DNA from 3 places in the Streptomyces sp. NBC_00358 genome. Region 3 is predicted to be linked to each of the others. Evidence: riboswitches for the same ligand, from Rfam matches in the RefSeq annotation. Region 3 holds a riboswitch; each other region holds the start of a gene.
What was found. Region 3 has a riboswitch for cobalamin ahead of OHT01_RS14305 (ribonucleoside-diphosphate reductase subunit alpha). Riboswitches for the same ligand answer to the same signal wherever they lie in the genome.

Region 1 (6,391 bases), 3.6 Mb from region 3:
GGCGACGAGCGCCTGGTCCTCGGGCGACAGCAGGGCGACCGTCCCGAAGAACGAGGCGAACACACCGCCCCGGTCGATGTCGCCGACGACGAGCACGGGGAGCCCCGCGTTCCGCGCCACCCCCATGTTCACGATGTCGGTGCGCCGCAGATTGATCTCGGCCGGGCTGCCGGCCCCCTCACAGATCACCGCGTCATACGTGCCCCGCAACTGGGCGAGACAGTCGAGGACCGTCCCGAGGAGTGCTTCCTGGCGTCCTCCGCGCAGCCTTTCGCCGGGTGCCCCGGCGCCCGGCAGCGGCTCCCCGGCGGGTCCGGACGTCCCGAAGAACCCGCGCGCGCTCATCTCGCCCACCGGCCTGCCCATCAGGACGACCTGACTGCTGCGGTCGCTGCCCGGCTTGAGCAGCACGGGATTCATCAGCGCGGTCGGCTCCACGCGGGCGGCCTGCGCCTGCATGGCCTGCGCCCGCCCGATCTCGGCGCCCTCGCGCGTCACGAACGAGTTCAGGGACATGTTCTGCGCCTTGAAGGGCGCGACCTTGACGCCCTGGCGCACCAGCCACCGGCAGATCCCGGCGGTCACGACACTCTTTCCTGCGTCCGAGGTGGTCCCGGCGATCAGCAGCCCCCCGCTCATGCGGTGCGCCCCTTCCTGGTGAGCAGGACCGTGAGCAGCACCCGTCCGGCGGCGCTCACGCCGAGCGCGAGCCGGCCGACGCGCCGGGACAGCCGTACGGCCCGCTCGATGTCGTGGGTGTGGACGGCGCGCCCCGCTTCGTTGAGCACGGGCCGGTGCTCGACGCGTCCCCCGTACGAGAGGGTGCCGCCGAGCCGGACGCCGAGCGCGCCCGCGAAGGAGGCCTCCACGGGCCCGGCGTTGGGGCTCGGATGCCTGCAGGCGTCCGCGCGCCAGGCGCGCACGGCGCCCCGCGGGTCGGACCCGGCCACGGCCGCGAGGACGGCGGTGAGCCGGGCTCCGGGCCAGCCGGCGACGTCGTCGAGCCGGGCGGAGGCCCAGCCGTAGCGCCGGTACCGCGAGGACTTGTGCCCGACCATGGCGTCGAGCGTGTTCACGGCGCGGAAGGCGACGAGTCCGGGCACACCGGCGACGGCGCCCCAGACCAGGGCGCCGACGACGGCGTCGGAGGTGTTCTCGGCGACGGACTCGACGACGGCCCGCGCGATCCCGTCGGCGTCCAGCGCCTGCGGATCGCGGCCGCACAGACGCGGCAGCAGCTCCCGGGCGGTGTCGAGGTCACCGGCCGCGAGCGCGCCGCCGACCGCCCGCGCCTCCCGGCCGAGGGAGGTGCCTCCGACGACGGTCCAGGTGGCTGCGGCGGTCAGGGCGACGGAGGCGGCAGGCGAGGCGCGTACGGTACGGCTCGCGAGCGTGGCGAGTGCGGTGGCACCGCCCACGCAGACGGCCGTGTGCAGGGCGCCCCACCCGCGGTGGTCCCGCCACAGGGTCCGCTCGACGGCCGCGGCGGCCCGCCCGAACACGGCGACCGGATGCCCCCGGCGGGGATCGCCGAGCAGCAGGTCGCCGAGAAGGCCGGCGGCGGCGCCGTACGCGAAGACGCGATCGGCTCGCACGGGGTCAGCCCGCGGTCTGGTGGAGTGGAACCCTCGTACTCAGCGGAACGGGCAACGGGCAGCCGCGCATGGCGATATGTCCTCACTCAGGGTGTCCACGCCCTGGTTCGACGAGACCGGCGGTGAGAGTTCCTGGCTCCCGGGGAGTTCCTTCCCCGATGACAGTGGCGGGACCGCGCCGGATTCGCACCGGCTTCCTCTCATGCCGCCGTACTTGGCTCCGGCAGTCCACCACGGGGTGAGAACGGCCGTCAACTGGCTGTTGACCTGCGGGGGGACAGTGTGCGCAGGCCCACATACGCGTGGGGTGCGGGACGGTGATCCGTCCCGCACCCCACGCGCGGTGTCGCCCGGAGCGGCCCGGTGCCGGGCCGCCCGTTCCGGGCTACTTGGTGATGATCAGGGAGATGCCGTACGCCACCGCCGCGGCGCAGGCCGCGAAGCAGACGTACGCGCCGGTGGCCGCCGCGACCGCGGAACCGCCCTGGGCCGACTCCTTCTTGGAGAGGCCGGCGACGCCGAGGGTGAAGAGGGCGACGAGGGCCACGGTCACTCCGAGGCTGACCCCGAAGACGGACCCGAGGGCTGACCAGTCGATGTTCATGCTGTTGCTTCCTTCGGTTCTCAGGCCACGGCGGACGGCGTCGACGGGGCCGCCGCGGGTTCGGCGGGAGCCGGGATGGTGGCCGTGAGACCTTCGGTCACGGTGCCGGCCGGGGGCGGGGTGACGGCGGCGATGGCCTGCGTCACCACACCGGCGGGCTCCTCGGTGTCGTTCACGTTGTTGTGGTCGATCACCTCGCGGCGCGAGCGGCGCCAGATCGCGAAGCTGGAGCCGACCAGGAAGACGGCGACGAGCGCGGTGCCCCAGGCACCGAAACCGGTCACCCACTCGGCACCGGCGCCGACCAGGGCGGCGGCGGGCAGCGTGAGGACCCAGGCGACGACCATCCGCTTGGCGGTGGACCAGCGGACCACACCGCCCTTGCGGCCGAGGCCCGCGCCCATCACGGAGCCGGAGACCGAGTGCGTGGTGGAGAGGGAGAAGCCGATGTGCGAGGAGGCCAGGATGACCGTGGCCGCGCTGGTCTGGGCGGCGAAGCCCTGCTGCGGCTGGAGGTCGGTCAGGCCCTTGCCCATCGTGCGGATGATGCGCCAGCCGCCCAGGTAGGTGCCGAGCGCGATCGCGAGACCGGCGGAGAGGATGACCCAGACCGGCGGGTCGGCGTCGGGAGCGACGGCGCCACCGGCGACCAGGGCCAGGGTGATGATGCCCATCGTCTTCTGCGCGTCGTTGGTGCCGTGGGCCAGCGAGACGAGGCCCGCGGAGGCTATCTGGCCGGCGCGGTACCCCTTCTTGGTGGCCTTGGTGTCGGCGTCACCGCTCAGCTTGTACGACAGCCGCGTGGCGACCATGGCGGCCACACCGGCGACGATCGGGGCCGCGACGGCGGGCAGAAGCACCTTGCCGACCAGGACGTCCCCGTGCACCGCGCCGGTACCGGCGGAGGCGATCGTGGCGCCGACCAGGCCGCCCATGAGGGCGTGCGAGGAGCTGGAGGGAAGTCCGACGAGCCACGTCACCAGGTTCCAGAGGATCGCGCCGACGAGCGCGGCGAAGATCACCTCCGGCTTGATTCCGGATTCGTCGACGAGGCCTTTGGAGATCGTGTTGGCGACCTCCACCGAGAGGAAGGCGCCGACAAGGTTGAGGGTGGCGGACATGGCCACCGCGACCTTGGGCTTGAGGGCGCCCGTCGAGATGGTGGTGGCCATCGCGTTGGCGGTGTCGTGGAAACCGTTCGTGAAATCGAACACGAGAGCGGTGACGATCACGATTCCGAGGAGGAGCGTGATGTGTTCCATTTACCCAGGCTTCTGTTTGGACGTCAGTGGCAGGTGGACCGTAGGCAACCTGGGTGAACGGAAGATGAACTGGGTCGTACTTCGCGGTGTCCCGAAGAGCGAATCGCCCCTCCGCTTGTGTCGGAGGGGCGACCCCCCGGGTTCGAACGGATGCGGAATCTCGTGCTCCGCTTGGGTCAGCGCCCCAGGGCGAGTTGTTTGAGCCGGGCCGCGGATCCGTTGAAGAGATTCTGGTCACCCGGCAGGCTGCCGCTGTTGCCGTACTGCCAGAAGGTCCACGCGGACCACCCCGCGGGCAGCGCTCCGGTGTCCGTCGCGCCGTAACGGGCCAGCCACAGCGTGTGATCCGCGGCAAATGTCCGGCTGGAGCCGGTGCAGGTGTTCCACCAATGCGTTGTGGTGTAAATCACAGGGCGCAGGCCCGTCTCGCGACGGGTCTCGTCGCTGAAGGCCCTGATCCAGTTCACCATCGCGGCCTTGTCCAGGCCGTAGCACGTGCGTTTGCCGTAGGGGTTGTACTCGATGTCCAGCGCGGGCGGCAGCGTCCAGCCGTCGGCGCGCCACGCCCCGCCGTTGTGTACGAAGTACGCGGCCTGCGCGGTGCCGGACGACTGGTCCGGTACCGCGAAGTGGTACGCGCCGTGCAGGATGCCCGCCTCGCGCGCGCCGTCGTACTGCCGGGCGAACCAGGGGTTGCGGTACGTGGTGGACTCGGTCGCCTTCACGTAGACGAAGCGGGCACCTTTCGCCCTCGCGTTCCGCCAGTCCACGTTCTTCTGGTGCGAGGAGATGTCGTGCCCTCTGGTGCTGCCCGCGGCCTCGGCCGGGAGCGTGGTCAGGGTGGCGCCCCCCAGGGTGAGCGCCGCCGCGAAGGCGGTCGCGGCGACCCGGGCGCGACGACGGGACGGCTGGTGGTCACGGGCCATGTTTCCCCCCGGAAATGGCGACGTGTACGACAAATCCCCCAGAGGCTACGGGAAGGCCGGGACTCGTCCGTCGATCCCCGGCCATTCGCGACCGGGAGGCGATAGATGCCCATATGCACCCTTACGGAGGCCCGGCTTCCGCCCTAGAGTGCGCCCGCCCGGGATGCGTCCACGGCCACGGCTGGCAGGATCGCGGCATGGCTGAGCGGCACCGGTACACGGGGGACGGACGGGAGGACCCACGGATGACGGACGAGGACGACGAGCGGGACGGGTCGGCCGCGCGGGACGCACGGGAAGTCCTCGGCCGGGCCTGGGACGAGCTCGTCGCGACGGCCCGCAGGACGGTCGCCGACGGGCTCGTCGTCGGCACCTCGGGCAACGTCTCGGTCCGCGTCGGCGACACCGTCCTGGTCACGCCCACGGGCGTGCCCTACGACCGGCTGACGCACGACGACATCGTCGGCGTGGACCTCGACGGCCGGCAGGTGCTCGGCTCGCTGCTCCCGACCAGTGAACTGCCGATGCACCTCGCGGTGTACCGCGCGACCGGCGCACAGGCCGTCGTCCACACCCACGCCGCGCACGCGACGGCCGTCTCGGTCCTCGTTCCCGAGCTCCCGCTGATCCACTACATGGCCGCGGCCCTCGGCGGCCCGGTCCGCGTCGCCCCCTACGCGGCCTACGGAACGGCGGAGTTGGCCGAGAACACGCTCCGGGCCCTGGCGGGCCGCTCGGCCTGCCTCCTCCAGAACCACGGCACCATCGCCCACGGAGCCTCCCTGGAGCAGGCGTACGACCGCACGGCCCAGCTCGAATGGATGTGCCGCGTCTGGCTCCTGTCCTCCTCGGTCCCCGGCCTCGCGCCCGCCCTGCTCTCACCGGACCAGCTCCGTGAAGCGGGGGAGCGGCTGCGCGGGTACGGCCAGCGGCCGTAGGGCCCGCCGGGTCGGCCCGCGCCCCCGGGTCCGCCGAGCGCCGGCCGTCACCCCTCGGGGCGCTCCCGCTGGCCGATGGCGCGGTACCCCGGGAAACTGGTCGGGTGCGCACCCTAAGAGCCACTGCAGCGGCCGTCACCGTAGCGCTGGCCGCGGGCGCGGCCTCCGTGGCGGCGGGCCGGTTCGCCAGCGACGCCGCGCTGAAGACCAGGCCCGGCAAACCCCTGCCCACCGAGCACCGGCTCACCGTGCACGCCACGACGGCGGGCGGTGTCACCCTCACCCGGACCCTCGCCTCCCGGCGCCCGGGAACCTACGGCCTCGCGGGCGACGGCTCCCACGCGGTCGCCGGCCCGCTCCAGAACTCCGTCCCCCACACCGCCGACACCGTCGTACGCCGGCTGGAACGGGTCACCCACGGCTCCCTGGACCCCGGCGACAAGGTGTGGCTCACCCCGAACCTGTACGTCGGCGACCCCGGATCCGCCCTCGGGCTCGAACACGCCGACGTCGACGTGCCCGGCGAACTCGGCGCCCTGCCGGCCTGGTTCGTGCCCGCCGTCCGCGACACCTGGATCATCACGGTGCACGGCCTGGGCACCACCCGGGAACACCCCATGAACGTGATGGAGTTCCTGAACGGCCGGCACTTCCCCGTGCTCGACCTCGCCTACCGGGGCGACCTCGGGGCACCCCGCCCCCCGGACGGCCTGAACCACCTCGGCGAGACCGAGTGGCGCGACCTGGACGCGGCCATCCGCTACGCCGTGCGGTACGGCGCCGAGCGGGTCGTCCTCTACGGCTGGTCCACCGGCGCCACCATGGCGCTCCGCGCGGCCGCCCACTCGGCGCTGCGGGAGCGGATCTCCGGGCTCGTCCTGGACTCGCCCGTCCTCGACTGGGAGACCACGCTGCGCGCCCTCGCCCGCGCCCGCCACACCCCGGGCTTCCTGCTGCCGCTCGCGGTGCGCGCCGCCCAGGGCCGCACCGGTGTAAGCGGCGACCGCATCGCGCACGCCGCGCTTCCGGGCGGGCTCAAGGTGCCTACGCTGCTGGTGCACGGCCC
Region 2 (6,391 bases), 4.8 Mb from region 3:
CCTGGGCCAGTCCTGGACCGTGAACTACGGCGCGGGCGGCGCGGCGAACGGCGCCAACATCGCCTTCGACGTGCCCTCGGCCGGGGCGACCACCACCTTCTCCTACAACTCGGCGACCCACTGGATCACCGTCGTGAGCAACGGCGGCGGCACGTCCTCGCTGAACACCCTCGGCGCGCTGTACACCCCGACCGGCACCACCTTCCGGCTCTGGTCGCCGGACAGCTCCAACGTCAGCGTCAGCGTCGGCGGCAGCAGCCACCCGCTCAGCCCTACGACCCTCAGCGGCTACACGAACGTCTACCAGACCGTCATGAGCGGGGACCTGAAGGATCAGACGTACCAGTTCTACGTCGGCGGTGTGGCCGTCCCCGACCCCTACGCCCAGATGACCACCCCCGGCACCACTCAGGGCGTGGTCGTCGACACCGCCGCGGTGACGCCCACCGGCGGCAGCTGGGCGGCGCGCCCGGCCCTGACGAACCGTGAGGACGCGGTCGTCTACGAGCTGAGCGTCCACGACTTCACCATCGACGCGAGCTCCGGCGTCGACGCGGCCAAGCGCGGCAAGTTCCTCGGCCTGGTGCAGACCGGGACGACGAACAACGGCGCGAAGACGGGCATCGACCACCTGAAGGAGCTGGGCGTCACCGCCGTCCAGATCATGCCCTCGTTCGACTTCGGCAGCACCGTGCCCAACTGGGGCTACGACCCGGTGGACTACAACGTTCCCGAGGAGCAGTTCTCGCAGTTCACGGCGCCGGAGGACCGGATCCGCGAGTTCAAGGACATGGTCAACGTGTTCCACAAGAACGGCATCCGCGTCGTCATGGACGTCGTCTACAACCACACCTTCAGCAAGAGCGTCTTCGGCAACATCACCGGCAAGTACTACACGTCGACCGACCTGTCCGGCACTGGCAACTCGATCGACGACGGCAACCCGATGGTCGGCCACATGATCCAGGACTCCCTGGAGCACTGGGTCCGTGACTACAACGTCGACGGCTTCCGCTTCGACCTGGTCGGCGTCCACTACACCAACAACGTCAACACCTGGGCCAACTACCTCAACACCGCCTACGCCGGTCGCACGCTGATGATGTACGGGGAGCCCTGGAACGGCGGCGCGAGCGACCCGCAGGAACCGCAGAAGGTCCGCTACGGCAACCTCCCCACCCTCGCGCCCGCACACTTCGGCGCCTTCAACGGCGTCTACCGCGACGCGATCCGCGGCGGCACGGACACGAACACCATGGGCTACATGGGCGGCGCCGGCAACGCCGCGGCCATCGCCTTCGGCATGCGCGGATCACCCACGGACGCCAACAGCACCGCCCCGGTCTCCAACCTGTGGACCCCGGCCTTCGCCGAGGACCCCGAGCAGACCATGAACTACGCCTCGATCCACGACAACCTGAACCTCTACGACAAGATCACGTACTCCGGCGCGACCGGCGGAGCCACCGGAACAGCCGGCCGCATCGACCGGTTCGCCGTCGGTATGGTCCTCACCTCCGAGGGCGTCCCGGTCATCGCCGAGGGCGACGAGTTCCTCCGCTCCAAGGTCGTGAGCGGCGACTACCCGACCGCGATGAACTCCTACGCCGCCTCCGACGCCGTCAACGCGATCCGCTGGGGCGACAAGACCGCCAACGCCAACATCTTCAGCTACTACAAGGACGCCATCGCGCTCCGCAAGGCCGGCTCGGCCCTGCGCCTCACCACGTGGGGCGCGGTGCACAACCAGGTGTCCGCGACCGTCGACGGCTCGGTGGTGATCGGCCGCTTCAGCTCGAACCCCGCCGCGCCCACGACCTACGACACCGTCGTCGTCGACAACCCCACCGGCAGCACCTACAACGTGACGCTGCCGCCGGGGACCTGGACGAAGGTGCTCGACACCACCGGCGCCGTCGCCGCGAGCGACAACGCCTGCGCGAGCCTGGCGGTGACGGTCTTCAAGAAGAACTGACAACATCGCGGGTCTCGAACCGTACGGTCGGACCGACAGCCGAGAGGCACCCATCGGGGTGCCTCTCGGCTCGGACACCGCAGTGAGAGCCACCAGCGGTGCGACGACCCAGATGCCGTCGACACCGGCTGAACGCACGACCCGTCCCGACGGTGGCGCTGCCGGCAGGTCACCACCTTCGCTTCGGACGTCGGCAATCGGAACGGCCGGTCCCGGCCACAATCGTCGCCGCGAAGCTGCAACCGGATCCGGGCCCGGTCTCGTTCCAGCCGGACCCACCCTCACTCGGGTGTCGGAACCGAACGGGCCGCCACGGGGCGGTGAACCCCACCGCCCGACCGCACGGAACAGGACTGTTCCGCTGCCCTTTCCTGGCCTTCACCCGAGGTCTGGAGGCCGACCTCACCGACACCGACGCTCCGGTACGACGCCTGCGCCACGGAGTCCCACTGCTCGTCGCCGGCCTGGACCACGCGGGCGAGCAACCCGAATGATGACCGCGCCGAGACACCCCACGCCCCTGAAGGAACCGTCATGACCACCTCCGTCTGATCACCGGAACCTCCTCGGGCATCGGCCGCCCCACCGCCCTCCGACTGGCGCGCCACCCGGAGCTGACCGTCTACGCCACCGCCCGCCGTTCCGAGACTCTGACCGACCTGGCTGATGCGGGAGCCCGCATCCTGCCCTGGACGTGACCGACGAGACGTCCATGAAGCAGGCTGTGGAGGCCGAGCACGGCTCGGTGGGGCGTCCTCGTCAACAACGCCGGCTACGGCGAGTACGGCACAGCGCGTCAGCGCCGCACCCGGGGCATCCCCAGTCCGATCCACGAGATGATCTCCCGCTGGATCTCGTTGTTGCCGCCGCCGAAGGTGAAGATCACGGCCGATCGGTAGCCGCGTTCGAGTTCGCCGTGCAGGACGGCACCGGCGGAGCCCTCCTTGAGGACACCGGGGGCCGCGACGATCTCCATCAGCCAGGCGTACGCGTCCCGGCGCGCCTCGGAGCCGTACACCTTGACGGCGGAGGCGTCCTGCGGGGTGAGCGTGCCGTCCTGGACCGCGTTCACCATCCGCCAGTTGAGGAGTTTCATGGCGTCCAGCCTGGTGTGCGTCCGGGCGAGCAGCCGGCGCACCCAGGGGAGGTCGACGACGCGGCGGCCGTCGCCCAGTTTGGTCTCCATCGACCAGCGCTGGACGTCGTGCAGGGCGCGGATGGCCATCGTGCCGTGCGCCGCGAGGGTGACGCGCTCGTGGTTGAGCTGGTTGGTGATCAGCCGCCAGCCCTTGTTCTCCTCGCCGACCCGACGCGTGGCGGGGACGCGGATGTTCTCGTAGTAGCTCGCGGTGGTGTCGTGCGAGGCGAGTGTGTTGATGATGGTGCACGAGTAGCCGGGGTCGGAGGTCGGTACGAGGAGCATGGTGATGCCCTTGTGGGGCGGGGCGTCCGGATCGGTGCGGACGGCGAGCCACACCCAGTCGGCCGTGTCGCCGTTGGTCGTCCAGATCTTCTGGCCGTCGACCGTGTAGTGGCCGCTCTCCTCGTCGCCTTCCCGTACGGCTCTGGTCCTGAGCGCGGCGAGGTCCGTCCCGGCGTCGGGTTCGCTGTAGCCGATCGCGAAGTCGAGCTCACCGGAGAGGACTTTCGGCAGGAAGTACGCCTTCTGCTCCTCGGTACCGAACTGCATGATCGTCGGTCCCACGGTGTTGAGCGCCATCAACGGGAGCGGCACCCCGGCCTGGGCCGCCTCGTCGAAGAAGATGAACTGCTCCATCGGGCTCAGGCCCCGCCCGCCGTACTCCTTGGGCCAGCCGACCCCGAGCCAGCCGTCCGTGCCGAGCCGGCGGATCGTCTCGCGGTAGAAGCGCTTCTGCGCCGCCGGATCGCCATATCGCGCGTAGGCGTTGTCCGGCACCAACTCGGCGAAGTAGAGCCGCAGTTCGGTCCGCAACCGCTGCTGCTCCGGCGTGTATTCGAGATGCACGGCGCCTCCTGCCTCCCCGGGCCAGACCTGACGGCGCACACCGTAGAACGTGTTTCAGAAATTGGGAATGCCGATGACGTGGCCGCCCGTTCCGCGAGATGTGCCGACCCTCCGCGTACGTGAGGGGGCGGTGCCCGGTCGACCGGGCACCGCCCCCTCACGCGGGCCAGGTTCCTGGACCGCGCCGAATATCGTGGCTCGTACGTTCCCCTTCGCCGTCAGTGGCAGGGGAAGCCGAGCAGATGGCGGGCGTCGTGGACCCACTCGTGGACGTTCTCGCCGGACACGAGGGAGGTGGCGCCCTGTTCGGCGCCGACGAAGTAGAGCAGGACCAGCATCAGGACGCCGAAGAACGCCGCCCAGGGCAGGATCGCACCGATCGGCAGTTTGGCGGGAACGGCGGTGGGGGTGACGGTCGGCTGGACGACGGACTGCGCCATGGGGCAGAACCTCCTGGGGAACTCGCGTCCCGTCTCGGTGGTGCACAGGACGACGGTCACGGGTCTGACTTGCCCCGCCTCGCTCACCCCTGGCCGGAGTGACGAGTGCTGGGCTTACAGTGGCGCGACCGTGCCGGACTTCCACCGGGCTTCCGCCGAACCGTCGTCAATATCCACGTGACCGTACCGCGAGACCGCGCCCCGGCCAAGGGCGCACGCCCCACATCATGCGCGCCCCGAGCGCCGGGAAGTCCGGCAACCACCCTGCGTGGCCGAGGAGTTCACCTCCGGGCTCCGTCCGCTCATCCGCCCGCCCACCGTCCACGACCGTCGAGTCCGATGCGTGGGCCCGGCGCACGAGCCCGGTCCACACCGCACGAGAGTGATGGCATGACAAGCCGAGTGATCTTGATCTCCGCGGCGATCAGCGAGGCGCTGCGCGAGGCCCGCTTCGACGACGGGAGCCCGGTGGACGCCGCGGGCCTGCGGGCCGCGGGTCGGGCCGCCGGTGCGGGTGCGGTGCCGGCCGGGGGCCGGCTGTGGGTCTCGCCCACCGCGCGATGCCGGCAGACCGCCGCGGCGCTCGGGCTCGACGGCGGCGTCGAGGTGCCGGAGTTGGCCGGCCTGGATGTCGGCCGCTGGCGCGGGTCGACACTGGCCGAGGTGAGCGCGAAGGAGCCGGAGGCGGTGGCGGGGTGGCTCGCGGATCCCGCGTCGGCGCCGCACGGCGGGGAGTCGGTGCGGGCGTTCTGCGACCGGATCGCGGAACACCTGGACGTGGCCGCCGAGTTGAACGGCCGCACCGTGGCGGTGGTGGAGCCCGAGGTCGTACGGGCCCTGGTGGTACGGGTGCTGGGGGCGCCGGAATCGGCGTTCTGGCGCGTGGACGTACCGCCGCTGACCGTCACGGAGTTGAGCGGGCGCGCGGGGCGCTGGAACGTCCGCGCCGGACGCCCGCTCACCGAACCAGCCTGACCCGGACCCCTTTCGCCGACGCCACGGACTTGCCGACGCCACGGATGTGCCTGCACCACGAATGTGCTTGCACCACGGAATTCCCCGGAGGAGTCCCTGCCCTGCCCGCGGAGTCGTGACCCTCGGAGTCGTGGCCCGCGCCGGCTTGACCCGCACCGTGGAGCCGTGGCCCGGGCAGCTCACTCCCTGGCCGCGAAGTCGTAGCCGCACCGGAGTCGTGGCCCGCCCTGCCCCTGTCGGCGCCGCGAGGCCGTGGCCCGGGCGGCCCATGCCCTCAGCGCAGCGTGGCCATGAAGTCCGCGCACGCCTGGGCGCACTCACGGCAGGTCTTCGCCGCGGTCTCCGCGCCGGGGCAGCAGTCGAACGCGTCGGCGCACTCCAGACAGACGTCGCGGCACCACTCCAGCTGGGCGCGGACATCCCTCTCGCTGTGCGCCGGTTGACGGGACAGCACATGGCAGGTGGCCTCGCACACCTCCGCGCACAGAGTGCCCAGTCGGCGTGCGAGTTCCTGCCTCTTGGGCCCGTCGGGATCCATGAGGCTCGCGCGCAGCGCGGCGGTCCTGGCACACTCGGTGCAGGCCTGGGCGCAGGTGAAGCTGTCCTCCAGGAACCGGAAGAGCTCCCGCTGTGAAGTCGTCGTCGTCACAACAGGCGGGTAGCCGGAGGAAGTCGGTTCAAACAGCGCGAGTCAAACAGTCCGGGACCTGGACCTCACGCACCGGCGGCTTCCCGGGAGATCTGCTCGAACTGCGCGCCCATCGCCTCGGAGAGCGCCTGTGCCGCCGTCAACGGGCGCACCATCACCGTGAATTCGTCGATGAGTCCGTCCTCGTCGAAGTGCAGGAAGTCGCAGCCGTTGATCTCCTTGTCGCCCACCTTGGCCGTGAAGACCAGCGCGTGGTCACGGCCGTCGGCCCCGGCGATCTCACGGACGTAGCGGAAGTCGCTGAAGACCCTCCAGACGCCGCGCAGGATGGCCGCGGTGATCGCCTTGCCCGGATAGGGCTTGAA
Region 3 (6,391 bases):
AGGCGGCGACGTCCTTGCGCCAGTTGCCGACGCGGCCACCGGCGTAGTACGGCACGCCGTAGGTCTTGCCGTCGTAGGTCACGGAGGCCTTGAGGCCGTCCAGCCAGGCGGCCGAGTTCTCGAACTTCGAGGCGTCGAGGGGAGCGAAGGCGCCCTTGACCATGTAGCCGAGCATCTCGGTGTTGCCCATCTCGACCACGTCCGGCGCCTTGTCGGTGGCGAGGACCGCGTCGAGCTTGGTGTTCTTGTCCGGCCAGCCGTAGTACTCGTGGTTGATCTTGACGCCGGGGTGCTTCGCCTTGACCGCCGCGTCGGCCGCCTTGACCAGCTCGGGCCAGTTGTTCTGCGCGTCGACCGTGAGCCAGACCGTCAGCTCCTTGGCGTCCGCACCCTTGTCCGACCCCCCGGACCCGTTGTCGTTCCCGCACGCCGCGATGGAGAACATCATGCCCGCGATACCGATCGCGGCTACCAGCTTGCGCTTCACGCCACCCTCCTCAGGGATGCCACAAACCCCCCTGCTCCCCGCGGTGACATACGCCGTGTACCGCCCGTGGGGCCGGGACTGGACCAATGGTGTAGACCAGTACGGGGAGCTTGGCCTAGACCTAGGGGGGTGTCAAGGGTGCGTAAGCCCGTCCAGTCGTCCGTTATGGGACCTACATATGCAAGGACCTTTAAGTAGGTAAGCGGCATAAACAGCGGGCCTGTTCGCGGCCCGCGAGGGAAGCGTCCCCGAACCGCCCCCGAACCGCCCCCGCGCCCTCGCGCATGGCCAACCACGGCCCCGTCCGCGCGTGATGGACTAGACCAACGGGTACGCCGACGGTATATAGAGGGGATCACGGAGCGTGCGGGTGGACACTCGCACGGAAAGCCGTGCCACGATGTGAGCCGTGGCCGTCGATATGTCGGTCGCTTCGGCATCCGGAGCCGGGAAGGCAGAGCATGAGCACCGACGTCAGCAGTGCGGAGAACGAGGGTGGGGCGCCCATCCGTACCGCGCGCGTGCCCAAGTACTACCGCCTCAAGAAGCACCTGCTCGACATGACGGAGACGCTGCCGCCCGGTACGCCGGTACCGCCCGAGCGGACCCTCGCCGCCGAGTTCGACACCTCGCGCACCACGGTGCGGCAGGCCCTTCAGGAGCTGGTCGTCGAGGGCCGTCTCGAACGCATCCAGGGCAAGGGCACCTTCGTCGCCAAGCCGAAGGTCTCCCAGGCGCTCCAACTGACCTCGTACACCGAGGACATGCGCGCCCAGGGCCTCGAACCCACCTCGCAGTTGCTGGACATCGGCTACATCACGGCGGACGAGAGCCTCGCCGGCCTGCTCGACATCTCGTCCGGCGGCCGGGTGCTGCGCATCGAGCGGCTGCGCCTGGCGAGCGGTGAGCCGATGGCCATCGAGACGACCCACCTCTCCGCCAAGCGCTTCCCCGCCCTGCGCAGGTCGCTCGTCAAGTACACCTCCCTCTACACCGCCCTCGCCGAGGTCTACGACGTCCACCTCGCCGAGGCCGAGGAGACCATCGAGACCTCGCTGGCCACCCCGCGCGAGGCGGGGCTGCTCGGCACCGATGTGGGCCTGCCCATGCTGATGCTCTCCCGCCATTCGCTCGACCGGCAGGGCGAGCCGGTGGAATGGGTGCGGTCGGTGTACCGGGGCGACCGGTACAAGTTCGTCGCCCGCCTCAAGCGCCCGCAGGACTGAGCCGTACGGGTGGCGCGCGGGTACGGGACCTCCGCTCCCGGACCCGCGCGCGGCGCCCCGCCGTCCGGGCCGGCCCGGACGCACCGTCAGGCGCCGTACCCGCTCCGGGGGTTCCGCTCCTGCTGAGCGCGCCGTGCACACCGACACGAACCCTCCACACCCGCCCCCCGAGGCGGGGTTCCCCAAAGCGGAACCATCCCCTAGATTGCCTGCGCGTTACCCAGGTGACCGATGAGGGGACGGAGCCGCCCTATGTCAGACCTGCCCGAAGTGAAACCACCGGTGGTGACACCGGTACGTGTGGTGACACCGGTACGTGTGGTGATCGCCCTCTGCCTGCTCGCGCCCTTCGTGGCGATGCTGTGGGTCGGCTCCTACACGAAGACGGACCCGGCCTTCATCGGCATCCCCTTCTTCTACTGGTACCAGTTGCTGTGGGTGCCCCTGTCCACGGTGCTGACCGTGACCGCGTATCTGTTGTGGCGGCGTGACCAGCGGGCCCGCACCTCCGCCTCCGCCGAGAGAGGTGCCGGAGCATGAACGACGGTGTGAACGGCGTCGCCCTCGGCGTCTTCGTCTTCTTCTTCCTGGCCGTCACGGTCATGGGCTTCCTGGCCGCCCGCTGGCGCAGGGCCGCCGACGAACACAGCCTCGACGAATGGGGCCTGGGCGGACGGTCCTTCGGCACCTGGGTGACCTGGTTCCTGCTCGGCGGCGACCTCTACACGGCGTACACCTTCGTCGCCGTACCCGCGGCGGTCTACGCGGCGGGCGCGGCCGGCTTCTTCGCCGTGCCGTACACGATCCTGGTGTACCCGCTGATCTTCACGTTCCTGCCCCGGCTGTGGTCGGTCTCCCACAAGCACGGCTATGTGACGACCTCGGACTTCGTGCGCGGTCGCTTCGGCTCCAAGGGCCTGTCCCTCGCCGTGGCCGTCACCGGCATCCTGGCCACCATGCCGTACATCGCGCTCCAACTGGTCGGCATCCAGGCCGTCCTCGACGTGATGGGCGTGGGCGGCGGCGACAGCACCAACTGGTTCGTCAAGGACCTGCCGCTCCTCATCGCCTTCGGCGTGCTGGCCGCGTACACCTACTCCTCGGGGCTGCGGGCCCCCGCCCTGATCGCGTTCGTGAAGGACACCCTGATCTACATCGTGATCGCGGTGGCCATCATCTACATCCCGATCAAGCTGGGCGGCTTCGACGAGATCTTCAAGGCGGCGAGCGCCAAGTACACGGCCGCGGGCGCCGGCGGACTCGTCCCCGCGCAGGCGGGCCAGTGGACGTACGCCACCCTCGCGCTCGGCTCGGCGCTGGCGCTGTTCATGTATCCGCACTCGGTCACCGCGACGCTGTCCGGCCGCAGCAGGGAGGTGATCCGGCGCAACACCACGATCCTGCCGCTCTACTCGCTGATGCTGGGCCTGCTCGCCCTGCTCGGGTTCATGGCGATCGCCGCCGGGGTGAAGGTCACCAACGGCCAGCTCGCCATCCCCCAGCTCTTCGAGAACATGTTCCCCGACTGGTTCGCGGGCGTGGCCTTCGCCGCCATCGGCATCGGCGCGCTGGTGCCGGCGGCCATCATGTCCATCGCGGCCGCGAACCTTTTCACCCGCAACATCTACAAGGACTTCATCAACCCGAACGCGACCCCGCGCCAGGAGACCCAGGTCTCCAAGCTGGTGTCGCTCCTGGTGAAGGTGGGCGCGCTGGTCTTCGTCCTGACCATGGACAAGACCGTCGCGATCAACTTCCAGCTGCTGGGCGGCATCTGGATCCTGCAGACCTTCCCGTCACTGGTCGGCGGGCTGTTCACCCGCTGGTTCCACCGCTGGGCGCTGCTGGGCGGCTGGGCGGTCGGCATGCTCTACGGCACGATCGCCGCCTACGGGGTGGCCTCGCCGACCCAGAAGCACTTCGGCGGCAGCTCGAAGGAGATCCCCGGCATCGGGGAGATCGGCTACATCGGCCTGACCGCGTTCGTCCTGAACCTGGCCGTGGCCGTCGTCCTCACCTTCGCCCTGAGGGCGTTCAACGCGCCGGACGGCATCGACGAGACCTCGCCGGAGGACTACACGGCCGACGCGGGGGACCCGGGGGTCGAGACGGAGCTCCCGCCGGCCACGGCGGACGCCGGCCTGTAGCGACAGCGCCGCACGACGGGCCGCCGGACGAGAACCGGCGGCCCGTCGCCACGCGGCCCGTCGCCTCGCAGGCCATCACCGTGCGGGCCGTCGCCGTGCGGGCCGTCGCCGTGCGGGCCGGGCACACCTACGAGTTGGCGATCCAGCACGCTCCGTAGTGCTCCAGAACTCCGACCCGACACAACATGTGGGGGCACTCCCGAGGCCCGGCACAAGATGTATGCTCATGGTCGCTGTCGCCGCAGGGGAATCCGGTGCGAATCCGGAACTGTCCCGCAACGGTGTACCTGTGCGTGTTCGCGTATTCGCGTGCCCGCACTCGCGTCAGTCCGAGGACCTGCCGACAGCGCGCCCCGGCCGTCCGGCCCGGGTGCCGACGACGTCCGGGCCTCGCGGAATGGGCCGGTGGACGCGGTGCGCTGCTGCCCAGAAGCGCTCTCGTGTGCCCCGCTCCGCCCCGTAGGGCCCTGTGCCGAGCGAGGGAGATCCCCACGTGACCATCGCGCCAGCCGATCCGGCTTCAGTGACCGCGCAGCAGGCCCGGGTGGAGACCGACGGTCCCGGAACCGCGCTGCTGCGGACCCTGACCGATCTCACCACCGACCTCACGGCCGCCGACCCCGGCCGGGTCGCCGCCGCGGCGCTGCGCGGCCGGTCCGCCCGCGCCGACGAGGCCGAGCTGCGCGAACTGGCCACCGAGGCGGCCGCGGGTCTCATCTCCGAGGACCCCGCCTACTCCCGGCTGGCCGCCCGCCTGCTCACGATCAGCATCGCCGCGGAGGCCGCCTCCCAGGGCGTCACGACCTTCTCCGAGTCGGTCGCCGTCGGCCACCGCGAGGGTCTGATCGCCGACCGCACGGCCGCGTTCGTCCGGCTGCACACGGCCCGCCTCGACGCGCTCATCGACATCGAAGGCGACGACCGGTTCGGCTACTTCGGGCTGCGCACGCTGCACAGCCGCTATCTGCTCCGGCACCCGATCACCCGCAAGGTCGTCGAGACGCCCCAGCACTTCATGCTGCGGGTGGCCTCCGGTCTCGCCGAGGACGACACGGCCCGGTCGGTGGACGAAGTCGCCGCGCTCTACCGGCTGATGAGCCGCCTCGACTACCTGCCGTCCTCCCCCACGCTCTTCAACTCCGGTACGCGGCACCCCCAGATGTCGTCCTGCTACCTCCTCGACTCCCCGCTGGACGAGCTGGACTCCATCTACGACCGCTACCACCAGGTGGCGCGCCTGTCGAAGCACGCGGGCGGCATCGGCCTTTCGTACTCGCGTATCCGCTCGCGCGGTTCGCTGATCCGCGGCACCAACGGACACTCCAACGGCATCGTCCCGTTCCTCAAGACGCTCGACGCCTCGGTCGCCGCGGTGAACCAGGGCGGCCGGCGCAAGGGCGCGGCCGCGGTCTACCTGGAGACCTGGCACTCCGACATCGAGGAGTTCCTGGAGCTGCGCGACAACACCGGTGAGGACGCCCGGCGTACGCACAACCTGAACCTCGCGCACTGGATCCCGGACGAGTTCATGCGCCGGGTGAACGAGGACGGCGTCTGGTCGCTCTTCTCCCCCGCCGACGTGCCGGAACTGGTCGACCTGTGGGGCGACGAGTTCGACGCCGCGTACCGCAAGGCCGAGGAGGCGGGCCTCGCGAAGAAGACCATCCCGGCCCGTGACCTGTACGGCCGGATGATGCGCACCCTCGCGCAGACCGGCAACGGCTGGATGACCTTCAAGGACGCCGCCAACCGCACCGCCAACCAGACGGCGGAGCCGGGCCACACCGTCCACTCCTCGAACCTGTGCACCGAGATCCTGGAGGTCACGGACGACGGGGAGACGGCGGTCTGCAACCTGGGCTCGGTCAACCTGGGCGCGTTCGTCGTCGGTGACGACATCGACTGGGAGCGGCTCGACGAGACCGTGCGCACCGCGGTGACCTTCCTCGACCGCGTCGTCGACATCAACTTCTACCCGACCGAGCAGGCGGGCCGCTCCAACGCCAAGTGGCGTCCGGTGGGCCTCGGCGCGATGGGTCTCCAGGACGTCTTCTTCAAGCTGCGGCTGCCCTTCGACTCGCCGCAGGCCCGCGCGCTGTCCACGCGGATCGCCGAGCGCATCATGCTCGCCTCCTACGAGGCCTCCGCGGACCTCGCCGAGCGCAACGGCCCGCTCCCCGCCTGGGAGAAGACCCGGACCGCGCGTGGCGTCCTGCACCCGGACCACTTCGACGTCGAGCTGAACTGGCCGGAGCGCTGGGCCGCCCTGAGGCAGCGGATCGCCGAGGTCGGCATGCGCAACTCGCTGCTCCTCGCCATCGCGCCGACGGCCACCATCGCGTCCATCGCGGGCGTGTACGAGTGCATCGAGCCGCAGGTGTCCAACCTGTTCAAGCGCGAGACGCTCTCCGGCGAGTTCCTCCAGGTCAACTCCTACCTGGTGGCCGAGCTGAAGAAGCTCGGTGTGTGGGACGCGCAGACCCGTGAGGCGCTGCGCGAGTCCAGCGGCTCGGTGCAGGGCTTCACCTGGG

Region 1: linked by a shared signal. The riboswitch ahead of OHT01_RS30285 (cobalamin biosynthesis protein) and the one ahead of OHT01_RS14305 (ribonucleoside-diphosphate reductase subunit alpha) in region 3 are both predicted to bind cobalamin.
Region 2: linked by a shared signal. The riboswitch ahead of OHT01_RS35490 (CbtB domain-containing protein) and the one ahead of OHT01_RS14305 (ribonucleoside-diphosphate reductase subunit alpha) in region 3 are both predicted to bind cobalamin.

Annotation. Positions count from the first base shown of each region.
Region 1 covers NZ_CP107976.1:7,098,524-7,104,914, forward strand. Annotated here, with positions in the region: gene OHT01_RS30280 (cobyric acid synthase) at 1-639, opposite strand, end outside; gene OHT01_RS30285 (cobalamin biosynthesis protein) at 636-1,595, opposite strand; cobalamin riboswitch at 1,703-1,843, opposite strand; gene OHT01_RS30290 (hypothetical protein) at 1,981-2,199, opposite strand; gene OHT01_RS30295 (inorganic phosphate transporter) at 2,220-3,461, opposite strand; gene OHT01_RS30300 (lysozyme) at 3,638-4,387, opposite strand; gene OHT01_RS30305 (class II aldolase/adducin family protein) at 4,585-5,325, shown strand; gene OHT01_RS30310 (alpha/beta hydrolase family protein) at 5,430-6,391, shown strand, end outside.
Region 2 covers NZ_CP107976.1:8,288,121-8,294,511, reverse strand. Annotated here, with positions in the region: gene OHT01_RS35505 (pullulanase X25 domain-containing protein) at 1-1,975, shown strand, start outside; gene OHT01_RS35500 (hypothetical protein) at 2,296-2,469, shown strand; gene OHT01_RS35495 (acyl-CoA dehydrogenase family protein) at 2,772-3,962, opposite strand; gene OHT01_RS35490 (CbtB domain-containing protein) at 4,181-4,402, opposite strand; cobalamin riboswitch at 4,441-4,581, opposite strand; gene OHT01_RS35485 (histidine phosphatase family protein) at 4,793-5,377, shown strand; gene OHT01_RS35480 (ferredoxin) at 5,652-6,026, opposite strand; gene OHT01_RS35475 (nuclear transport factor 2 family protein) at 6,092-6,391, opposite strand, start outside.
Region 3 covers NZ_CP107976.1:3,450,153-3,456,543, forward strand. Annotated here, with positions in the region: gene OHT01_RS14285 (extracellular solute-binding protein) at 1-487, opposite strand, end outside; gene OHT01_RS14290 (GntR family transcriptional regulator) at 949-1,713, shown strand; gene OHT01_RS14295 (DUF3311 domain-containing protein) at 1,966-2,253, shown strand; gene mctP (monocarboxylate uptake permease MctP) at 2,250-3,860, shown strand; cobalamin riboswitch at 4,071-4,219, shown strand; gene OHT01_RS14305 (ribonucleoside-diphosphate reductase subunit alpha) at 4,354-6,391, shown strand, end outside.